DNA from 3 places in the Streptomyces sp. NPDC027672 genome. Region 3 is predicted to be linked to each of the others. Evidence: riboswitches for the same ligand, from Rfam matches in the RefSeq annotation. Region 3 holds a riboswitch; each other region holds the start of a gene.
The links. A riboswitch is a leader RNA that binds a small molecule or an ion and turns the genes downstream of it on or off. The one in region 3 is predicted to bind S-adenosylmethionine.
Positions count from the first base shown of each region.

Region 1: it holds a riboswitch for S-adenosylmethionine, as region 3 does, so the genes downstream of both, thrC (threonine synthase) here and ACZ4SV_RS07160 (amino acid ABC transporter permease) in region 3, are expected to answer to the same signal.
Region 2: it holds a riboswitch for S-adenosylmethionine, as region 3 does, so the genes downstream of both, ACZ4SV_RS18945 (aminotransferase class V-fold PLP-dependent enzyme) here and ACZ4SV_RS07160 (amino acid ABC transporter permease) in region 3, are expected to answer to the same signal.

Region 1 covers NZ_JBVHSO010000010.1:214,266-220,355, forward strand. Annotated here, with positions in the region: gene groL (chaperonin GroEL) at 1-491, opposite strand, end outside; gene ACZ4SV_RS24680 (cold-shock protein) at 894-1,097, opposite strand; gene ACZ4SV_RS24685 (MoaD/ThiS family protein) at 1,530-1,805, opposite strand; gene thrC (threonine synthase) at 1,802-3,085, opposite strand; SAM riboswitch class I at 3,104-3,246, opposite strand; gene ACZ4SV_RS24695 (glucosyl-3-phosphoglycerate synthase) at 3,404-4,348, shown strand; gene ACZ4SV_RS24700 (alpha,alpha-trehalose-phosphate synthase (UDP-forming)) at 4,459-5,862, shown strand; gene otsB (trehalose-phosphatase) at 5,904-6,090, opposite strand, start outside.
Region 2 covers NZ_JBVHSO010000007.1:197,875-203,964, reverse strand. Annotated here, with positions in the region: gene ACZ4SV_RS18955 (rhomboid family intramembrane serine protease) at 1-357, shown strand, start outside; gene ACZ4SV_RS18950 (Lrp/AsnC family transcriptional regulator) at 354-635, shown strand; gene ACZ4SV_RS18945 (aminotransferase class V-fold PLP-dependent enzyme) at 717-2,078, opposite strand; SAM riboswitch class IV at 2,216-2,332, opposite strand; gene trpD (anthranilate phosphoribosyltransferase) at 2,408-3,472, opposite strand; gene qcrB (cytochrome bc1 complex cytochrome b subunit) at 3,595-5,232, opposite strand; gene qcrA (cytochrome bc1 complex Rieske iron-sulfur subunit) at 5,229-6,090, opposite strand, start outside.
Region 3 covers NZ_JBVHSO010000002.1:641,322-647,411, forward strand. Annotated here, with positions in the region: gene ACZ4SV_RS07150 (transporter substrate-binding domain-containing protein) at 1-6, opposite strand, end outside; gene ACZ4SV_RS07155 (amino acid ABC transporter ATP-binding protein) at 95-895, opposite strand; gene ACZ4SV_RS07160 (amino acid ABC transporter permease) at 892-1,872, opposite strand; SAM riboswitch class IV at 2,221-2,331, opposite strand; gene ACZ4SV_RS07165 (glutathione S-transferase C-terminal domain-containing protein) at 2,409-3,296, opposite strand; gene ACZ4SV_RS07170 (putative leader peptide) at 3,397-3,519, opposite strand; gene ACZ4SV_RS07175 (NAD(P)/FAD-dependent oxidoreductase) at 3,649-4,929, shown strand; gene ACZ4SV_RS07180 ((2Fe-2S)-binding protein) at 4,910-5,218, shown strand; gene ACZ4SV_RS07185 (FAD-dependent oxidoreductase) at 5,211-6,090, shown strand, end outside.

The sequences.
Region 1 (6,090 bases), on a different contig from region 3:
ATGGCCTCGGCGATCAGCTCGCCGATCTGGGTGTCGGCGGCGGAGATGGAGGCCGTGGAGGCGATCTGCTCCTTGGTCTCGACGTCCTTCGCCTGCTCCAGCAGGGCGGCGGAGACGGCCTCGACGGCCTTCTCGATACCGCGCTTCAGGGCCATCGGGTTGGCACCGGCGGCTACGTTGCGCAGGCCCTCCTTGACCAGGGCCTGGGCGAGCACGGTCGCCGTGGTCGTACCGTCGCCGGCGACGTCGTCCGTCTTCTTGGCGACTTCCTTGACCAGCTCGGCGCCGATCTTCTCGTACGGGTCCTCGAGCTCGATCTCCTTGGCGATGGAGACACCATCGTTGGTGATCGTGGGCGCGCCCCACTTCTTCTCGAGGACGACGTTGCGGCCCTTGGGGCCGAGCGTCACCTTCACGGCGTCCGCGAGCTGGTTCATGCCGCGCTCGAGGCCGCGCCGCGCCTCCTCGTCGAACGCGATGATCTTGGCCATGTGAAGTGGTCCCTCCAGGACTGGGGGTGATTCCTTCGGACCGCGCCCGCGCCCGCGACGGACGGCTCGCCGGCCGTGTGGTTCCTTGCCCCACCTGACCCGCGGGCCTCACCGACCCGGTCCTTCGCTGTCACTCTCACCTTCAGAGTGCTAACGCAATGATTAGCACTCGGCATGCCCGAGTGCAAGACGCGCTCGCGAAGCGGGCCCCAAGAGACGGCGGTCGGGTGACGGGCGGAGGCCGGGCGCCGGGAGCGGTACGGGGCGCCGCCGGCCGCCGTGCGGACGCCGGAGACCGGAGGTCGCAACCGGAGGCCGGGCAGGGCGAAGGGCACACCAAGCCCAGGCATGGCGAAGGGCCCGCACCCTCTGCGAGGTGCGGGCCCTTCACGCGAGAAATGTTCAGGCGGTGACGCGAACCATATCGGCCTGCGGACCCTTCTGGCCCTGCGAGATCTCGAACTCGACCCGCTGACCCTCTTCCAGGGTGCGGTAGCCGTCCATCTGGATCGCGCTGTAGTGGACGAATACGTCCGCACCACCGTCGACCGCGATGAAGCCGTACCCCTTCTCCGCGTTGAACCACTTGACGGTGCCCTGAGCCATGCCTAACTCCCCTATTACTGGCCCTTGCACAGATCCACACTTCGCGGACCCGGGTCAGACCTCACCCCCCAACCGGTCTGGGGGCGTGCGCCGGAACGCGTCGACCGCGGCTGAATGTATCTGTCCAACTGCCGTCTGCAACAGGTCAATCGGACGAGAAATCTGGACGCGAGGGGTCCGGAATGTGGCGAGAATTCACCTGACTTCAGGGCAAGTCGGGCCCCATGAAAGCCACAAAAGCCGCAAAGAACCTGCACACTTTGGCTACTTCTTGTCGGGCAGGCGGCATGAATCCAGGGCCCGCGGCGCGACGGCCGCGACCGTGTTCCCCAACTCTACCGCGCTCAATCACACAGAATTGCCCCCTCCGTTTCTCTTACGGAGGGGGCAATCCGATGAACGCTCGGTTACCGCGGTGACCGGGGGCGACGATCAGCCGCCGGCGACCGCCGGGATGATCGAGACGCCGGCGCCGTCGGGGGTCGCCGTGTCCAGGCCCTGCTCGAACCGCACGTCGTCGTCGTTGACGTACACGTTGACGAACCGGCGCAGCTTGCCCTGGTCGTCCAGGACCCGGGCGGCGATCCCGGTGTGGTTCTTCTCCAGGTCGGCGATGACCTCGCCGAGCGTCCCGCCCTCGGCGGCGACCTCGGCCCGGCCGCCGGTGTAGGTGCGCAGGATGGTGGGGATGCGAACGGTCACGCTCATGCGAGGCCAGCCTCTCGGAAGGAGTCCAGGGTCGGGCGGATGGTGGCGGTCAGGCCGGTGCCGGCCACCGCGTCCAGGGTCTTCAGGCCGTCGCCGGTGTTCAGGACGACCGTGGTCTTCGCCGGGTCCAGCACGCCGTCCTCGAGCAGCTTGCGGGCGACGCCGACGGTGACCCCGCCCGCCGTCTCCGCGAAGATCCCCTCGGTGCGGGCGAGCAGCCTGATCGCGTCCACGACCTGCTCGTCCGTCACGTCCTCCACGGCACCGCCGGTGCGGCGCGCGATGTCCAGGACGTACGGCCCGTCGGCCGGGTTGCCGATCGCCAGGGACTTGGCGATGGTGTCCGGCTTCTGCGGGCGGACCACGTCGTGGCCGGCCTTGAAGGCGGTGGACACCGGCGAGCAGCCCGCGGCCTGGGCGCCGAAGATCTTGTACGGCCGGTCCTCGACCAGGCCCAGCCTGATCAGCTCCTGGAGCCCCTTGTCGACCTTCGTCAGCTGGGAGCCGGAGGCGATCGGGATCACGAGCTGGTCGGGCAGCCGCCAGCCGAGCTGCTCGCAGATCTCGTACGCCAGGGTCTTGGAGCCCTCCGCGTAGTACGGCCGCAGGTTGACGTTGACGAAGCCCCAGCCCTCGCCGGCCGGGTCGCCGATCAGCTCGGAACAGAAGCGGTTGACGTCGTCGTAGTTGCCCTCGATGCCGACGAGGTCACCGCCGTAGACCGCGGCCATGACGATCTTGGCCTGCTCCAGGTCGTGCGGGATGAACACACAGGAGCGCAGGCCGGCCCGGGCGGCGGCGGCGCCGACGGCACCGGCCAGGTTGCCGGTGGAGGAGCAGGAGAGCGTGGTGAAGCCGAAGGCGCGGGCGGCCTCCAGGGCCTGGGCGACGACCCGGTCCTTGAAGGAGTGGGTCGGGTTGCCGGAGTCGTCCTTGATGTACAGGCCGCCGGTCACGCCCAGTTCGCGGGCCAGGTTGTCGGCCTTGACCAGCCGGGTCCAGCCCGGGTTGAGGTTGGGCTTGCCGGCCACGTCCGCCGGGACCGGCAGCAGCGGCGCGTACCGCCAGATGCTGGCGGGGCCGGCCTCGATGCGGCGCCGCAGTTCCTCGGTGTCGTAGGCGGAGAAGTCGTAGGCGATCTCCAGCGGGCCGAAGCACTCCTGGCAGGCGAAGACCGGTCCGAGCGGCACCCGGTGGCCGCACTCGCGACAGCTCAGGGCGGCGGCGGGGCCGAGGTCGACGGCGGATTCGCTGGTGGTGGCAACTGTCTGCACAGCCATGTGAGGCGAGGCCCTTTCTCCTCATCTTCCTCACGACGCATCTCGTCGCGAGACGGATTTGGCACCTTCCCTAGCCGGGAGCCTCGCGTGGAAGACGAGTACCGGCTGGAGGGTTGCCGGGGCTTCATCGGGCCGTGTCCCTCTGCCCCTCTGGATGAGCTGTATGCGGTTGTGTGAACGCCCGCCGACCCCGACATGCGATGGTCACCGGCGTTGTTCAAGACTGTAACCGACGGCCAGGACAGTTGAGATAGTCGTCCGAACCGCGAGATGCATCACACGGAGACGTGTGGTCGTGACAGTGAGGAGCCGCCGACCGTGCTGGAAGAAGTCGAGCGCTGGCTGAGCACCCGCTCCTGGTCCGTGGCCGACCGCCCGCTGCACCAGGTGCTGGCCGCCAAGCAGCGCACGGGCCGGACGATCAGCGTCGTCCTGCCCGCCCTCAACGAGGAGGCGACGGTGGGCGACATCGTCACCGTCATCCGGCACGACCTCGTGGAGCGGGTGCCGCTCGTCGACGAGATCGTGGTCGTCGACTCCGGCTCCACCGACCGCACCTTCGAGGTCGCCGCGCGCGCGGGCGCCCGGGTGGTCCACCGCGACGAGATCCTGCCCCGCCTCCCCGCCGTCCCCGGCAAGGGCGAGGTGCTGTGGCGCTCGCTGCTGGTGACCCGCGGGGACATCCTCTGCTTCATCGACGCCGACCTGCGGGACTTCTCCTCCGACTTCGTCTCGGGGATCGTCGGACCGCTGCTCACCGATCCGGACGTGGACCTGGTCAAGGCGATGTACGACCGTCCGCTCGCCGGTGCCGCGGGGCAGGGCGGCCGGGTCACCGAGCTGATGGCCCGGCCGCTGCTGAACATGCACTGGCCGCAGCTTGCCGGGTTCGTGCAGCCGCTGGGCGGCGAGTACGCGGCCCGCCGCTCCCTGCTGGAGCAACTGCCGTTCCCGGTCGGCTACGGCGTGGAGCTGGGCATGCTGGTGGACGCGCTGCACCTGGCCGGCCTGGACGCGCTGGCCCAGGTCGACGTGGGCGTGCGCAAGCACCGCCACCAGGACGGCCAGGCCCTCGGCCGGATGGCCGCCGCGATCTACCGCACCGCACAGCTACGGCTGGCCCGCGGCCATCTCATCCGGCCCGCGCTGACCCAGTTCGAGCGGGGCGAGGACGGTTTCGAGCCGCGCACGTACTCGGTGGACACCGAGGAGCGGCCGCCCATGGCGGAGATCGCCGAGTACGCCGAACGGAAGGTGGCGTGAACGGGCCGTATACGGTCGGCTCCGCAGGTGGATCGCACGTTTGAGGGTTTACGGGCCGGGCTAGGTTGAGGCGTATGGCTCCCACGCACGATCCTGCCGAGAAAGCCCGGGTGCTGGTCGCGTCGAATCGCGGCCCGGTGTCCTACCAGGTACACGAGGACGGCTCACTGCACGCCAGAAGGGGCGGCGGCGGACTGGTCTCGGGGCTGTCCGCCATCGGCTCGGACGCCGGCTCGGTGTGGGTGTGCGCCGCGCTCGGCGACGGCGACCGGGCGGCCGTCCGGCGCGCGGACGGCGGACTGCTGCCGGCCGGGGACACCGGCGGGCAGCGGGTGCGGATGCTCGACATCGACGCGTCCGTGCACGCCGACGCGTACAACGGCATCGCCAACTCGGTCCTCTGGTTCGTCCACCACATGCTGTACCAGACCCCCCTGGAACCGGCGTTCGACGCGGAGTTCCGGCGGCAGTGGGCGGCGTACCGGGAGTACAACCGGGCCTTCGCCGAGGCGCTGGCCGAGGAGGCGGGCGAGGGCGCGGCGGTGCTGATCCAGGACTACCACCTGGCCCTGGCCCCGCGCATGCTCCGCCGGCTCCGGCCGGACCTGCGCATCGGCCACTTCTCGCACACGCCCTGGGCCCCGCCGGACTACTTCCGGCTGCTGCCCGACGACATCGCGGCCGAGCTGCTCGACGGCATCCTGGGCGCGGACCGGGCGGCGTTCCTCACCCGGCGGTGGGCGGACGCCTTCACGGCCTGCTGTCACGCGGTGCTCGGGCCCGACAGCCTGTCCGGCACCCGGATCGGGGTGCACGGGCTGGGCGCGGACGCGGACTTCCTGCGCGAGCGGGCGCACCGCGAGGACGTGGCCGAGCGGATGGCGGCGCTGCGCGAGGAGATCGGCCCCGGCCGCAAGACGGTCGTCCGGGTGGACCGCACCGAGCTGTCCAAGAACATCGTGCGCGGGCTGCTGGCGTACCGGCAGCTCCTCGACGACCACCCCGAGTGGCGGGAGAAGGTCGTCCACGTGGCGTTCGCCTACCCGTCCCGGCAGGACCTCGCCGTGTACCGCGACTACACCGCCGAGGTGCAGCGGCTCGCGGACGAGATCAACGAACGGTACGGCACGCCCGGCTGGACCCCGGTGGTGCTGCACGTGAAGGACGACTTCGCGCGCTCCCTGGCCGCGTACCGGCTGGCCGACGTGGCGCTGGTGAACCCCATCCGGGACGGCATGAACCTGGTCGCCAAGGAGGTCCCGGTCGTCTCGGACCACGGCTGCGCGCTGGTGCTGTCGCGGGAGGCCGGCGCGCACGAGGAACTGGGCGAGGACGCGTTCACGGTGAACCCGTACGACATCACGGGCACGGCGCAGGCCCTGCACACGGCACTGAGCCTGCCGCCGGAGGAGCGCTCGGCCCGCAGCAAGCGCCTGGCCACCGCCGCGACCGCCCTCCCGCCCGCCCGCTGGTTCCTGGACCAGCTCGCAGAACTGACCAACCGCCCGGACTGAGCGACCGCCCGGAAGGTGGGTGCCAGGCGTCGAGGTGGGTGTCAGGCGTCGAGGTGGCGGGTGAGGTCGCGGAGGAGTGCCACCACTCCTTCCGGGCCGTCGACCACCAGGTCGGCTCGGTCCGCCAGCTCGGTGACCTCCGTGCTGCCGCTGCAGACCAGCAGGCCGGGCGTGCCGTTCTTGCGGAGTTCCTCGACCGCGGCGAAGGCGGGCAGGTCGCCGAGGTCG
Region 2 (6,090 bases), on a different contig from region 3:
CTCCTCGGCTACGCGGCGGCGAACGCCGCGTCCGGGCAGTCGCTGGTCGGCGCCTCCGGTGCGGTCTCGGCGGTGCTGGGAGCGTTCCTCTACCTGTTCCCCCGGGCGCGCGTGACCAGTCTCCTGCCGTTCCTGTTCTTCCTGCCGCTGCGCTTCCCGGCCTGGGTCGTGCTGCCCTGCTGGGCGGCCCTGCAGTGGCTGGCGGCCGGGCGGGCCTCGGACGGGCCGGGGGTGGCCTACCTCGCCCACCTGGTCGGCTTCGGTCTCGGCTTCGGCTACGCGTGGGTGCGCTACGGCCGTGGGACTAGAGTGAAGGCCGCACCGGCTCCGGTCACCGAGGGAGAGAGACAACCGTGATCACCGCGATCGTTCTGATCAAGACCAGCGTGGACCGGATCCCCGAGATCGCGGAGCGGATCGCCGCGCTGGACAGCGTCAGCGAGGTCTTCTCGGTCACCGGCACCTACGACCTGATCGCCATGGTCCGGGTCCGGCAGCACGAGGACCTCGCCGAGGTCATCCCCGGCCGCATCAGCAAGATCCCCGGTGTGGAGGGCACGGACACGCACGTGGCGTTCCGCACCTACTCCCAGCACGACCTGGAAGCCGCGTTCGCGATCGGCCTGGACAACTAGGGCCCGCCCGGCCGTTCCCGTCGCGCGACAGGAACGGGCGGACAGGCCCCGGGGCGCGGCCTGTCGCGCGGCGGGCCGGCGTCAGACCGCCGGGACGCAGCGGCCCTCCTCCGTGCGGTACTGCCACTTCGCGCCGTCCCGGACCAGTTCCCGCACCGCGGTGACGAAGCGCTCGACGTGCTCGTCCGGGGTGCCCGCGCCGAAGCTGACGCGGATGGCGTTGAGGGACTTCTCGCCCGGGGCCGCCTCCGGGGCGCCGCACTCGCCCTGGGTCTGCGGGTCGCTGCCGAGCAGGGTGCGCACCAGCGGGTGGGCGCAGAACAGGCCGTCGCGGACGCCGATGCCGTACTCGGCGGAGAGCGCGGCGGCGAAGTGGGAGCTGTTCCAGCCCTCGACGACGAAGGAGATGACGCCGACCCGCGGGGCGTCGTCGCCGAACAGGGACAGCACGCGCACCTCGGGGACCTCGGCCAGGCCCGCGCGGACCTTGGCGATCAGGTGCCGCTCGCGGGCGACCAGGGCGTCCCAGCCGGCCTCGGTGAGCGCCTTGCAGGCGGAGGCGATGGCGTAGGCGCCGATGACGTTCGGGGAGCCGGCCTCGTGCCGGGCCGCGGTCTCGTGCCACTCCACGGCCACGCCGCCGTCCTCGCGCCGGGTGACCTTGCGGCTGGCGCCGCCGCCCGCGAGGTACGGCTCGGCCTCCTGGAGCCAGTCGGCGCGGCCGGCGAGGACACCGGAGCCGAAGGGCGCGTACAGCTTGTGCCCGGAGAAGGCGATCCAGTCCACGTCGAGGTCCGCGACGGACACCGGGTGGTGCGGGGCCAGTTGGGCGGCATCCAGGACGATCCGGGCGCCGTGGGCGTGCGCGGCGGCGGCCAGTTCGCGCACCGGCCACAGCTCGCCGGTGACGTTGGAGGCGCCGGTCACGCAGACCAGGGCCGGGCCGTGCGGGTCGCGCTCGGCGAGGGCGCGCTCCAGGGTCTCCACGGCCTGCTGCGGGGTGCGCGGGGCGTCGAGGTAGGTGACGTCCGCGTGCTGCCAGGGCAGCAGGGAGGCGTGGTGCTCGGTCTCGAAGACGAAGACCCGGCAGCCGGCCGGGACCACCCGGGCCAGCAGGTTGAGGGAGTCGGTGGTGGAGCGGGTGAAGACGACCTGGTCACCGGGCCGGCAGCCGAGGAACTCGGCGACCGCCGCACGGGCGTTCTCGAACAGGTCGGTGGAGAGCTGGGAGAGGTAGCCGGCCCCGCGGTGGACGCTGCCGTAGTACGGGGCGTAGGCGGCGACGTCGTCCCAGACGCGCTGGAGGGCCGGGGCGCTGGCCGCGTAGTCGAGGGCCGCGTAGGTGACTTCGCCGCCGGTGACCAGCGGCACGGAGACATCTGCCCCCAGAACGGGCAGAGGGGTGCAAACGGACTGGTCGGCGGCAGCGGTGGAGACAGACATGGCGAACTCCCGTGAAGGAATGCGGAACGCGGCGGGGTGAAGAGAAAAGGGTGTGCGGAGGCGGGGCTCTGCGGCCCTAACGCATTCGCTTGCTCACGGAAGACTCCTCGACGACCAGGATCCCTGGTGGTGCGAGGGATCCGCGCTTGCCGTGGACCTTGCTGTCCACGGCCTGGTCTTCACCCGGGGCACCCCGCCACGGACGGAGGGTTGCCGGACAGTCGGCCGGGGCCTCATGACTGTCACTCATGACCTGGTGCAGAAAAGTACGCGAGATGATCGTCGTCCCGCAACCCCGTGTCCGGATCGCGGGACGACTTCCGGTCACCTCACGCGTTGCTGGCGGCCACCCAGCGCTCCAGCACCCGCCGGGCCGCCCCGGAGTCGATCGACTCCGCGGCCCTCGCCATGCCCGCCCTGAGCTGCTCGGCGAGCGGCGCGTCCGCCGGGTCCAGGGCGACCAGCGCCGCCGCCGCGTTCAGGAGCACGGCGTCCCGTACGGCCCCGTGCTCGCCGTCCAGCAGCCGGCGGGCCACCTGCGCGTTGTACGCCGGGTCGCCGCCGCGCAGGGCCTCCACCGGGACCAGGCGGAGGCCGGCGTCGCGCGGGTCGAAGGACTCCTCGCGGACCTTGCCGTCCCGCACCACCCAGACCCGGGAGGTGGCCGTCGTCGTCAGCTCGTCCAGCCCGTCGTCCCCGCGGAAGACCAGCGAGGAGTTGCCGCGTTCGGCGAGCACGCCCGCGACGATCGGCGCCTCGCGGGCGACGGCCACCCCGACCGCCTGGGCCCGCACCCGCGCCGGGTTGGTCAGCGGGCCGAGCAGGTTGAACACCGTCCGGATGCCCAACTGCCCGCGGGCGGCGCCCACATGGCGCAGCGCCGGGTGGAACTTCACCGCGAAGCAGAAGGTGATGCCGGCCTCGTCGGCGACCTCGGCCACCCGGCGCGGCGACAGGTCGAGGTTGACCCCCAGCTGTCCCAGCACGTCGGAGGAGCCGGACGCCGAGGACGCGGCGCGGTTGCCGTGCTTGACGACCTTCGCGCCGGTACCGGCCACGACGAGCGAGGACATCGTGGAGATGTTCACCGTCTTGGCGCCGTCGCCGCCGGTGCCGACGATGTCGACGGTGCGGCCGGGCACCTCGATCACGTTCGCGTGCTCGTACATGGTGCGGACCAGGCCGGTGATCTCCTGGACCGTCTGGCCCTTGGCCCGCAGCGCCACCGCGAACCCGGCGATCTGGGCGTCGGTCGCCTCCCCGCGCATGATCCGGTCCATCGCCCACGCGGTGTCGTCCGCGGACAGGTCCCGGCCGTCCAGCAGGCCGTTCAGCAGGGCGGGCCAGGAGCGGCCCGCCGCGGTGTCGCCTCCAGCGGGGGTCACAGCGCTCATCAGCCGCTCCTCGTACAGATTCCTGCTCCGTCGCCCCCCACCCTATCCAGCCCGGCGGCATGGCGAAGGGCCCCGTCCGGCTCGCGGACGGGGCCCTTCGGCGTGGCGTGGCGACGCGGGGATCAGTGGTGGCCGTGGCCGCTCGTGATCTCCTTGTACTCCTCGGCGGACGGCTTCGGGATCTGGTTGTCCTCGCCGAAGTAGGCGTTGGACAGCTTCACCCGCAGCTTGTGCGAGGCCGGCACCTTGCGCTCGACGCCGTTCTCGTCGACCGTCGGGCCGATCTCGGCCGGCGTGTACTGCTCGTGCGCGGTGAGCGTGTGCAGCTGCTCCTGGCTGAGCGGCTCGTGCACCTCGATGAACTCACCGTGCGGCAGCCGCTTGATGATGCCGGTCTCGCGGCCGTGCAGCACCTTGTCGCGGTCGCGGCGCTGGAGGCCGAGGCAGATCCGCTTGGTGACGATGAACGCGATGACCGGGGCCACGAAGTAGGCGATCCGGACGAACCAGGTGACCGCGTTGATCGACAGGTGGAAGTGCGTGGCGAAGATGTCGTTGCCGCCGCCGATCAGCATCACGAAGTACACGGTCAGCCAGGCGACACCGAACGCCGTACGGGTCGGGGCGTTGCGCGGGCGGTCCAGGATGTGGTGCTCGCGCTTGTCGCCGGTGACCCACGACTCGATGAACGGGTAGACCGCGATCGCCATGAGGATCACGCCGAACAGCAGCAGCGGGATGAACACGCCCAGGACCAGCGTGTGGCCCCAGAAGTTGATCTCCCAGCCCGGCATGGCGCGGATCAGACCCTCGGCCATGCCCATGTACCAGTCCGGCTGGGCGCCGGTGGACACCTGGTCCGGACGGTAGGGGCCGATCGCCCAGATCGGGTTGATCTGCGCGATCGCCGCGAGGGCCGCGAGGACACCGAAGACCAGGAAGAAGAAGCCGCCGGCCTTCGCCATGTACACCGGGAGCAGCGGCATGCCGACGACGTTGTTGTTCGACTTGCCGGGACCCGCGAACTGGGTGTGCTTGTGGTAGAAGACCAGGATCAGGTGGGCCACCATCAGGCCCAGCATGATGCCCGGCAGCAGCAGGATGTGGATCGAGTAGAAGCGGGCCACGAAGTCGCCGCCCGGGAACTCGCCGCCGAAGAGGAAGAACGAGATGTACGTGCCGATGATCGGCACGGACAGGATCGCGCCCTCCATGAAGCGGACACCGGTGCCGGAGAGCAGGTCGTCCGGGAGCGAGTAACCGGTGAAACCGGTGAACATGCCCAGGAAGAGCAGCAGGAAGCCGAACAGCCAGTTGATCTCACGCGGCTTGCGGAACGCGCCGGTGAAGAACACGCGCATCATGTGCACGAACATGCCGGCGATGAAGACCACGGCACCCCAGTGGTGGATCTGCCGGACGAGCAGACCACCGCGCACATCGAAGGAGATGTGCAGGGTCGAGTTGAACGCCTCCGACATCAGCTGTCCCTGGAGCGGGACATACGTGCCGTGGTACTGCACCTCGTTCATCGACGGGTGGAAGAACAGCGTCAGATAGACACCCGTCAGGATGATGATGATGAAGCTGTACATGCACACTTCGCCGAGCATGAACGACCAGTGGTCGGGGAAGATCTTGCGCATGTTGGCCTTGGCGAGGGAGTAGATCCCCAGCCGGCCGTCGGCCCAGTCGGCGAACCGCTCGCCGGCCGGCGCCTGCCCGCGAGAGCGGGGCGTCGCGTTGTCTGCAGTACTCATCCGCGCTCCCAGAAAGCAGGACCGACGGGCTCCTCGAAGTCGCCGAGCGCCTGGAGGTAACCCTCACTGTCCACACCGATGCGCAGCTGCGGCAGGGCGTGGCCGGCGGGGCCGAAGATCACTCGGGCACCGTCGGAGAGGTCGAAGGTGGACTGGTGGCACGGGCACAGCACGTGGTGCGTCTGCTGCTCGTACAGGGAGATCGGGCAGCCGACGTGGGTGCAGATCTTCGAGTAGGCGACGATGCCCTGGTGCGACCACTCCAGCTCGCGCTTGTCCTTGATGTTGCCCGGCTGGATGCGGACGATCATCAGGGCGGCCTTGGCGATCTCCGTCTGGAACTCCTCGGAGTGCTCCTCCAGGCCGTCGGGCTTGGCGAAGGTGAGCGAGCCCACGGCGACGTCCTCGGGACGCAGCGGCTGGTTCGTGTTCATGTTGACCAGGCGCTTGCCCTTGGCCCACATGGTGTGGCGCAGCTTGGTGCCGGGCGCCGGGCCGAGGCCGCCGAGCAGCATGACGCCGGAGAGCGGCACCAGGGCCAGAGCGCCGAACATCGTGTTGCGGATCAGCTTGCGGCGGCCGAGCGCCGACTCCTTGGCGCCCAGGCGGAAGTCCGCGTGGACCTTCGCCCGGACCTCGGGGGACGCCTCGATCGGGTGACGCTCGTCGGCGACCTCCACGTCGGACATCAGGGTGCGGGCCCAGTGGACCGCGCCCGCGCCGATGCAGAACAGCGCCACGCCGAGGGTGAGGCCCAGCGTGAAGTTCAGCGCGTTGATGTGGCCGATCGGGAAGACGAAGACCGCCTTGTCGTGCGGCACCGCCAGGTACGAGACGATGAAGCCGATGGTGGCCAGC
Region 3 (6,090 bases):
GGGCATGGCTGTCCTTGTCGTCGTGAGGTGCGGGAGGCCCGCGGGTGGTCGGTCGGAGGGAGGAGCCGGGGAGGCCGCCGGGGCGGTCGGGCGGTCAGAGGACCTTTGCGAGGAAGTCGCGGGTGCGTTCGTGCCGGGGGTTGTCCAGCACCTCGGCGGGCGGGCCCTGTTCCACGATCCGGCCGGCGTCGATGAAGACGACGCGGTCGGCGACCTCGCGGGCGAAGCCGATCTCGTGGGTGACGATGACGAGGGTGGTGCCGCCGCTCGCGAGGTCCTTGATGACGGCCAGCACCTCGCCGACGAGTTCGGGGTCGAGCGCCGAGGTCGGTTCGTCGAAGAGGATGATCCCGGGCCGCAGCGCGAGGGCGCGGGCGATGGCGACCCGCTGCTGCTGTCCGCCGGACAACTGCCGTGGATAGGCGTCGCACTTGTCGCCGAGGCCGACGCGGACGAGCAGTTCGCGGGCGAGTTCCCGGGCCGCCGGCCTGCTCAGTCCGCCGGTGGCGACGGGCGCGGCGGCGATGTTGTCCAGGACGGTCAGGTGCGGGAAGAGGTTGAAGTTCTGGAAGACGAAGCCGATGCGGCCGCGCTGGGCGAGGATGGCGCGCTCGCCGAGTTCCTTCAGCCGGTTGCCGTGCCGCTTCACGCCGATCAGTTCGCCGCCCACGCTGACGTGCCCGATCTCGGGCTTCTCCAGGTGGTTGATCACCCGGAGCAGGGTCGACTTGCCGGAACCGGAGGGCCCGAGGATCACCGTGACCTCGCCGGGGCGGACGGTCAGGTCGATGCCGTCGAGGACGCGGTGGGCGCCGTACCACTTGTGGACGTCGTGCACTTCGAGCGCGGCGGGCGCGGCGGGCGCGGTCTTCGCCGGGGTGTGTGCGGTGGTCATACGGCGGCCTCCCTGCGCAGCCGGGCCCGCAGGTCCGTCAGCCGGGCGCGGACCTTCTGCAGCGGGGTCGGCGGCAGGGTGCGGGTGGCGCCCCGGGCGTAGTACCGCTCGACGTAGAACTGGACGACGGACACGGCGCTGGTCAGGATCAGGTACCAGACGGTGGCGACCAGCAGCAGCGGCACCACGTCTCCGGGGTAGGTGCTGCCCATCGACTGCACCGTGCCGAACAGGTCGAGCAGGGACACGTAGAACACCAGGGACGTGCCCTTGATCAGGCCGATCAGCTGGTTGACGTAGTTCGGGGTGATGGACCTGAGGGCCTGCGGGAGGACGATTCTGCGGAACCGGTAGCCGCGGGGCAGGCCGAGTGCGGCGGCCGCCTCGTGCTGTCCCTGGTCGACGGAGAGGATGCCGGCGCGGACCACCTCGGCCGCGTACGCCGCCTCGTTGAGGCTGAGGCCGACCACGGCGATCGTCAGGTCGGTGGCCAGCCGGGACTCGTCGAAGGTGACGAAGGCCGGGCCGAACGGCACGCCGAGGCTCAAGGTCTTGTACAGGGCGCTGAAGTTGTACAGGAAGATCAGCACCACGATCAGCGGCACGGAGCGGAACAGCCAGGTGTACGTCCAGCTGACCGCGCGCAGCACCGGGCTTCCGGAGAGCCGGGCGAGGGCGAGCAGGACGCCGCCGAGGAGCCCGAGGACGGCGCTGAGCGCGGCGGCTTCGAGGGTGACGAGGAGTCCGTCGAGGACGGTCGGGCGCAGGAACCAGTAGCGGAAGCGGTCCCACTGGTAGAAGGGGTTCGTGACCAGTCCGTGCAGGATCTGCGCGACGAGCACGAGCACGGCGGCGGTGACGATCCACCGGCCGGGCCGGCGCAGCGGCTGAACTCGCTGCGCCTTCAGTGCTCTTGACGGTGTGTCGGCGGGTATCGGCGCCTCGGCGAGGGAGACGGCGCCTGGAGGTTCACTCATGAGGGGCTCCGGAGTCGGACACCCCGGGCCGCGGCCGGGCGGGCGGGCCACGACGGCACGGGGGCACGAGGCGGCGCACGGGGCTGGCGCGGAACCGGGGGCTGGGCGGACGACGGCACACCGGGCGGCGGGTGCGCGGCGGGGACGCGAGGGCGGGGAGGAGTCCTCAGCCCTGGCGGCGGGCAGAGCCCGGTGCGGTACACAGTGCGCTGTTCACGCGGAGCAGATCGACGGCACGGTCGGCGACGAGCAGGCCGGCGTACGACGGCACGCAGCCCTGAGGGCGGCTTACGGCCGTCCTGGGAGCTGCGTCCATGGCGTCACCTGTCACTGTTCCGGCCCGGCGGGGCCTCGCGCTTACCGAAAACGTCATCCGGTCCGGTCGTCACCTGGGGCACCCCACCGCGGTGCGAGGGTTGCCGGTCAGCGAGCCAGGGCTTGGCGCTGACGCTCATGACCGTTCTGAGGCGTAAGTAAGGCAGTTGACCGTTCGAATGTCAACGCCCGTCCGCCTTGTGGACGGTGGCCGACCGCTGTCACCTGCGGCGGGCCTGCGAAGGCTGTCCGGCGTGGCTCGCCCAGTCCAGGATCTGGACGGCGGCGCCGGCGGCCTCCAGGCCCTGGCAGTGGCCGTGATGGCGGCGGGCGATGCCGTCGAGGTCGAGATGGCGGCCGAAGGCCGGGTGGGCGGTCAGGCGGCGGGCGTAGGCCCACAGCGCGCGGTGGCCGGCGACGCGGTGCACGGCGGAGGCGTCGAGGTGGCAGCGGTGGACGGTGTCGAGCCGCAGCAGGGCGACCCACAGCTCGATGTCGGCGGCGGTGAGCCGGTCGCCGGCCAGGTACTCCTCCCCGTGCAGCCGCCGCTCCAGCCGGCCCAGGGTGTCCAGCAGCACGTCGAGCGCGGCGGCCCGCTCCTCCGGGTGGGCGCCGGCCCGGCCGGCGCGCTGCGCGGCCTCCTCGACGCCCTCGGCGCACATCCGCTCGACCGCGTCGAGCACGGACTCCAGGCCGGCCGGGTAGAGGCGGGCGTCGTCGTCCGGCCGGAACCGGTCCAGGTCGCGCAGGATGTCGGGGGTGTGGGTGCTGACGATGCGCCCGGACCAGTCGTCGCTGAGGACCGGGCCGAGCGCCGGGCCGGTGTAGTGGTGGGCGCTGGCCTCGTACAGCGGGCGCAGCGCCGCGTGGCCGCCGCCGGGACAGTCCGGGACGGCGGGCAGGAAGGTGACCGGACAGCTGGTGTCCAGGCCGAGGAGGGTGTGGCCGACGGCGAGGCGCAGCCCGTCGGGGCAGGCGGTCGACAGGTGGAGCCGGTAGCGGTGCGGCACGGCGTAGTGGCCACTGCGCGCGTCCACGCCGATGCGGCCCCGGAAGAGCGGGGCGGGGCGGAGGGCGGGCTGGACGGCGGCGAGCGGAGTGATGGACATGCGTCTCCCCGGGTGATGGGTGTGCGGACGGGTGCTCCGGCGCGGGCGCGTGCGGCGGCGGTGTGCGGGGCGGACCGGGTCCGGCGGAACGGGGCCCGGATCAGCGGTGGCGGCCGATGGCGCTGCAGACGCGCTGGAGGTCGATATGACGGCGGGAGGTGAGCAGGAGCGCGCGGGGCGGGGTCCGGTCCGTGCGGCCGGTGCCCGTCGCGAGGCGCGTCATGATTCCCTACCTGTTCACTAGGATTCCCTTCCTGGAGTGTCGATCGGGCCGCCTGCGGCGTCAAGGGGGCGTCCGCGCCTGGGAATCGGGGGTCTCCTCAGAGTGAGAAACATGTGACATAGTACTGCCGTGGCGAAGCGACTGACCTGCGATGTCGTGGTCGTCGGAGCCGGGATGGCGGGCGCGGCCTGCGCGCTGTACGCCGCCCGGGCCGGCCTGGAGGTACGGGTGGTGGACCGGGGCGCGGTGGCCGGCGGCACCACCGGAGCGGGCGAGGGCAATGTGCTCGTCTCGGACAAGGCACCGGGCCCGGAGCTGCGGCTGGCCCTGCTGTCCGTCCGGCTGTGGGCCGCTCTGGCCGAGGAGCTGGGCCCGAAGGTCGAGTACGAACCCAAGGGCGGTCTCGTGGTCGCCCGGGCACCGGCCGGCCTGGCCGCGCTGCGGGACTTCGCCGCGGGCCAGCGGGCGGCCGGCGTCACGGCCGTACCGGTGGACGGCGGCCGGCTCGCGGAGCTGGAACCGCGGCTGGCTCCCGGCCTGGCCGGCGGTGTCCACTATCCGCAGGACGCCCAGGTGATGCCCGCGCTCGCCGCCGCCCACCTGCTCCGCGCCTGCGGGGCCCGGCTGCATCCGGGGCACACCGTGACGGGGGTGCTGCGCACGGCCGGCGGCGCGGTGTACGGCGTGCGCACCGACCGGGGCGACCTCCACGCGCCGGCGGTGGTGAACGCGGCCGGCACCTGGGGCGGCGACCTCGCGGCGCTGGCCGGCGTGCGGCTTCCGGTGCTCCCGCGGCGCGGTTTCGTCCTGGTCACCGAGCCGCTGCCGCACGTGATCCGGCACAAGGTGTACGCCGCCGGCTATGTGACGGACGTGGCCGACGGCTCGGCCGGGCTGCGCGCCTCGCCGGTGGTGGAGGGCACCGCCGCCGGACCGGTGCTGATCGGCGCCACCCGGGAGCGGGTGGGCTTCGACCGCACCCTGTCGCTGCGCGCGGTGCGGGCGCTGGCCGCCGGCGCGGTCGGGCTGTTCCCGTTCCTGGAGCGGGTCCGCGCGCTGCGCGCGTACGCGGGCTTCCGGCCGTATCTGCCCGACCACCTGCCGGCGATCGGCCCCGACCCGCGGGTGCCCGGGCTGTTCCACGCCTGCGGGCACGAGGGCGCCGGCATCGGACTCGCCACCGGCACCGGGCGGCTGATCGCGCAGGCGCTCACCGGAACGGCGCCGGAACTGGACCTCGCTCCGTTCCGGCCGGAGCGGTTCGACACCGAAGGACACGGCACCGAAGAACACGCCATCGAAGGACACGGCACCGAAGGGCAGGGCGGCCGGGGACGCGGCGGCCCTGGACCCGGCACCGGTGCCCGGGACGCCGACGCGGGAGAGGCCGATGCGGGAGACGAACGGTGAACGCCAGGGAGCAGGGCCGGGCGCGGTCTGTACCGTCACCTTCGACGGCCGGCCCCTGCGGGCGCGGGCGGGCCAGACGGTCGCGGCGGTGCTGTGGGCGGCGGGCGTGACGGCCTGGCGCGAGACCCGGGGCGGCGGCCGGCCGCGCGGGGTGTTCTGCGGGATCGGGGTGTGCTTCGACTGCCTGGTGACCGTCAACGGCAGCCCCGATCAACGGGCTTGCCTGGTGCCGGTGGCCCCGGGCGACGCGATCCGCACCCAGCGGGGAACGGGCCGGGACGATGACTGAGGAACCGTCCCTGGCCGTGGTGGGCGCGGGGCCCGCCGGTCTCGCCGCCGCCCTGGCGGCGGCGGCGCGCGGTGTCCGGGTGACCCTGCTCGACGCGGCCGGCCAGGCCGGCGGCCAGATCCACCGGCAGCCCGCCCCGGCCCTCGCCGCCCGCCGGGACCGGCACGGGGGGCGCACCTGGGAGCGGCTGCGGGCCGGTCTGGAACACCACCGCGCGGCCGGCCGGATCACCCACCTGACGGACCACCATGTGTGGTGCGTGGTACGCGCGTCCGGCTCCGGGACGTTCGCCGTGCACGCGCTGCGCGGCCCCGCGCAGGAGGAGGGCGTCACCGTCCGCGCCGCCGCCGTCCTGCTCGCCACCGGCGGCTATGAGCGGGTGCTGCCGTTCCCGGGCTGGACGCTGCCCGGGGTCGTCACGGCGGGCGGTGCGCAGGCCCTGCTCAAGGGCGGCCCGGTGCTGCCGCCCGGGCGGACGGCCGTGGTCGCCGGGACCGGTCCGCTGCTGCTGCCGGTGGCCGCCGGGCTGGCCGCGGCCGGCGCCCGGGTCGCCGCGCTGGTCGAGTCCGCCGGCCCCGCCGCGCTGCCGCGCCGGGCGCCCGCCCTGGCCGCCCAGCCCGGGAAACTGGCGGAAGGCGCCGGATACGCGGCCCGGCTGCTGCGGCACGGCGTGCGCGTGCTGACCCGGCACACCGTGGTGGCGGCGCACGGCACCGACCGGCTGACCGCGGTGACGGTGGCCGCGCTCGACCGGCACGGCCGGCTCCGCCCCGGCACCGCCCGGCGCGTCCCGTGCGACACGCTCGCGGTGGGCCACGGCATGCTGCCGCACACCGACCTCGCCGAGACCCTCGGCTGCGCCCTGTCCGGCA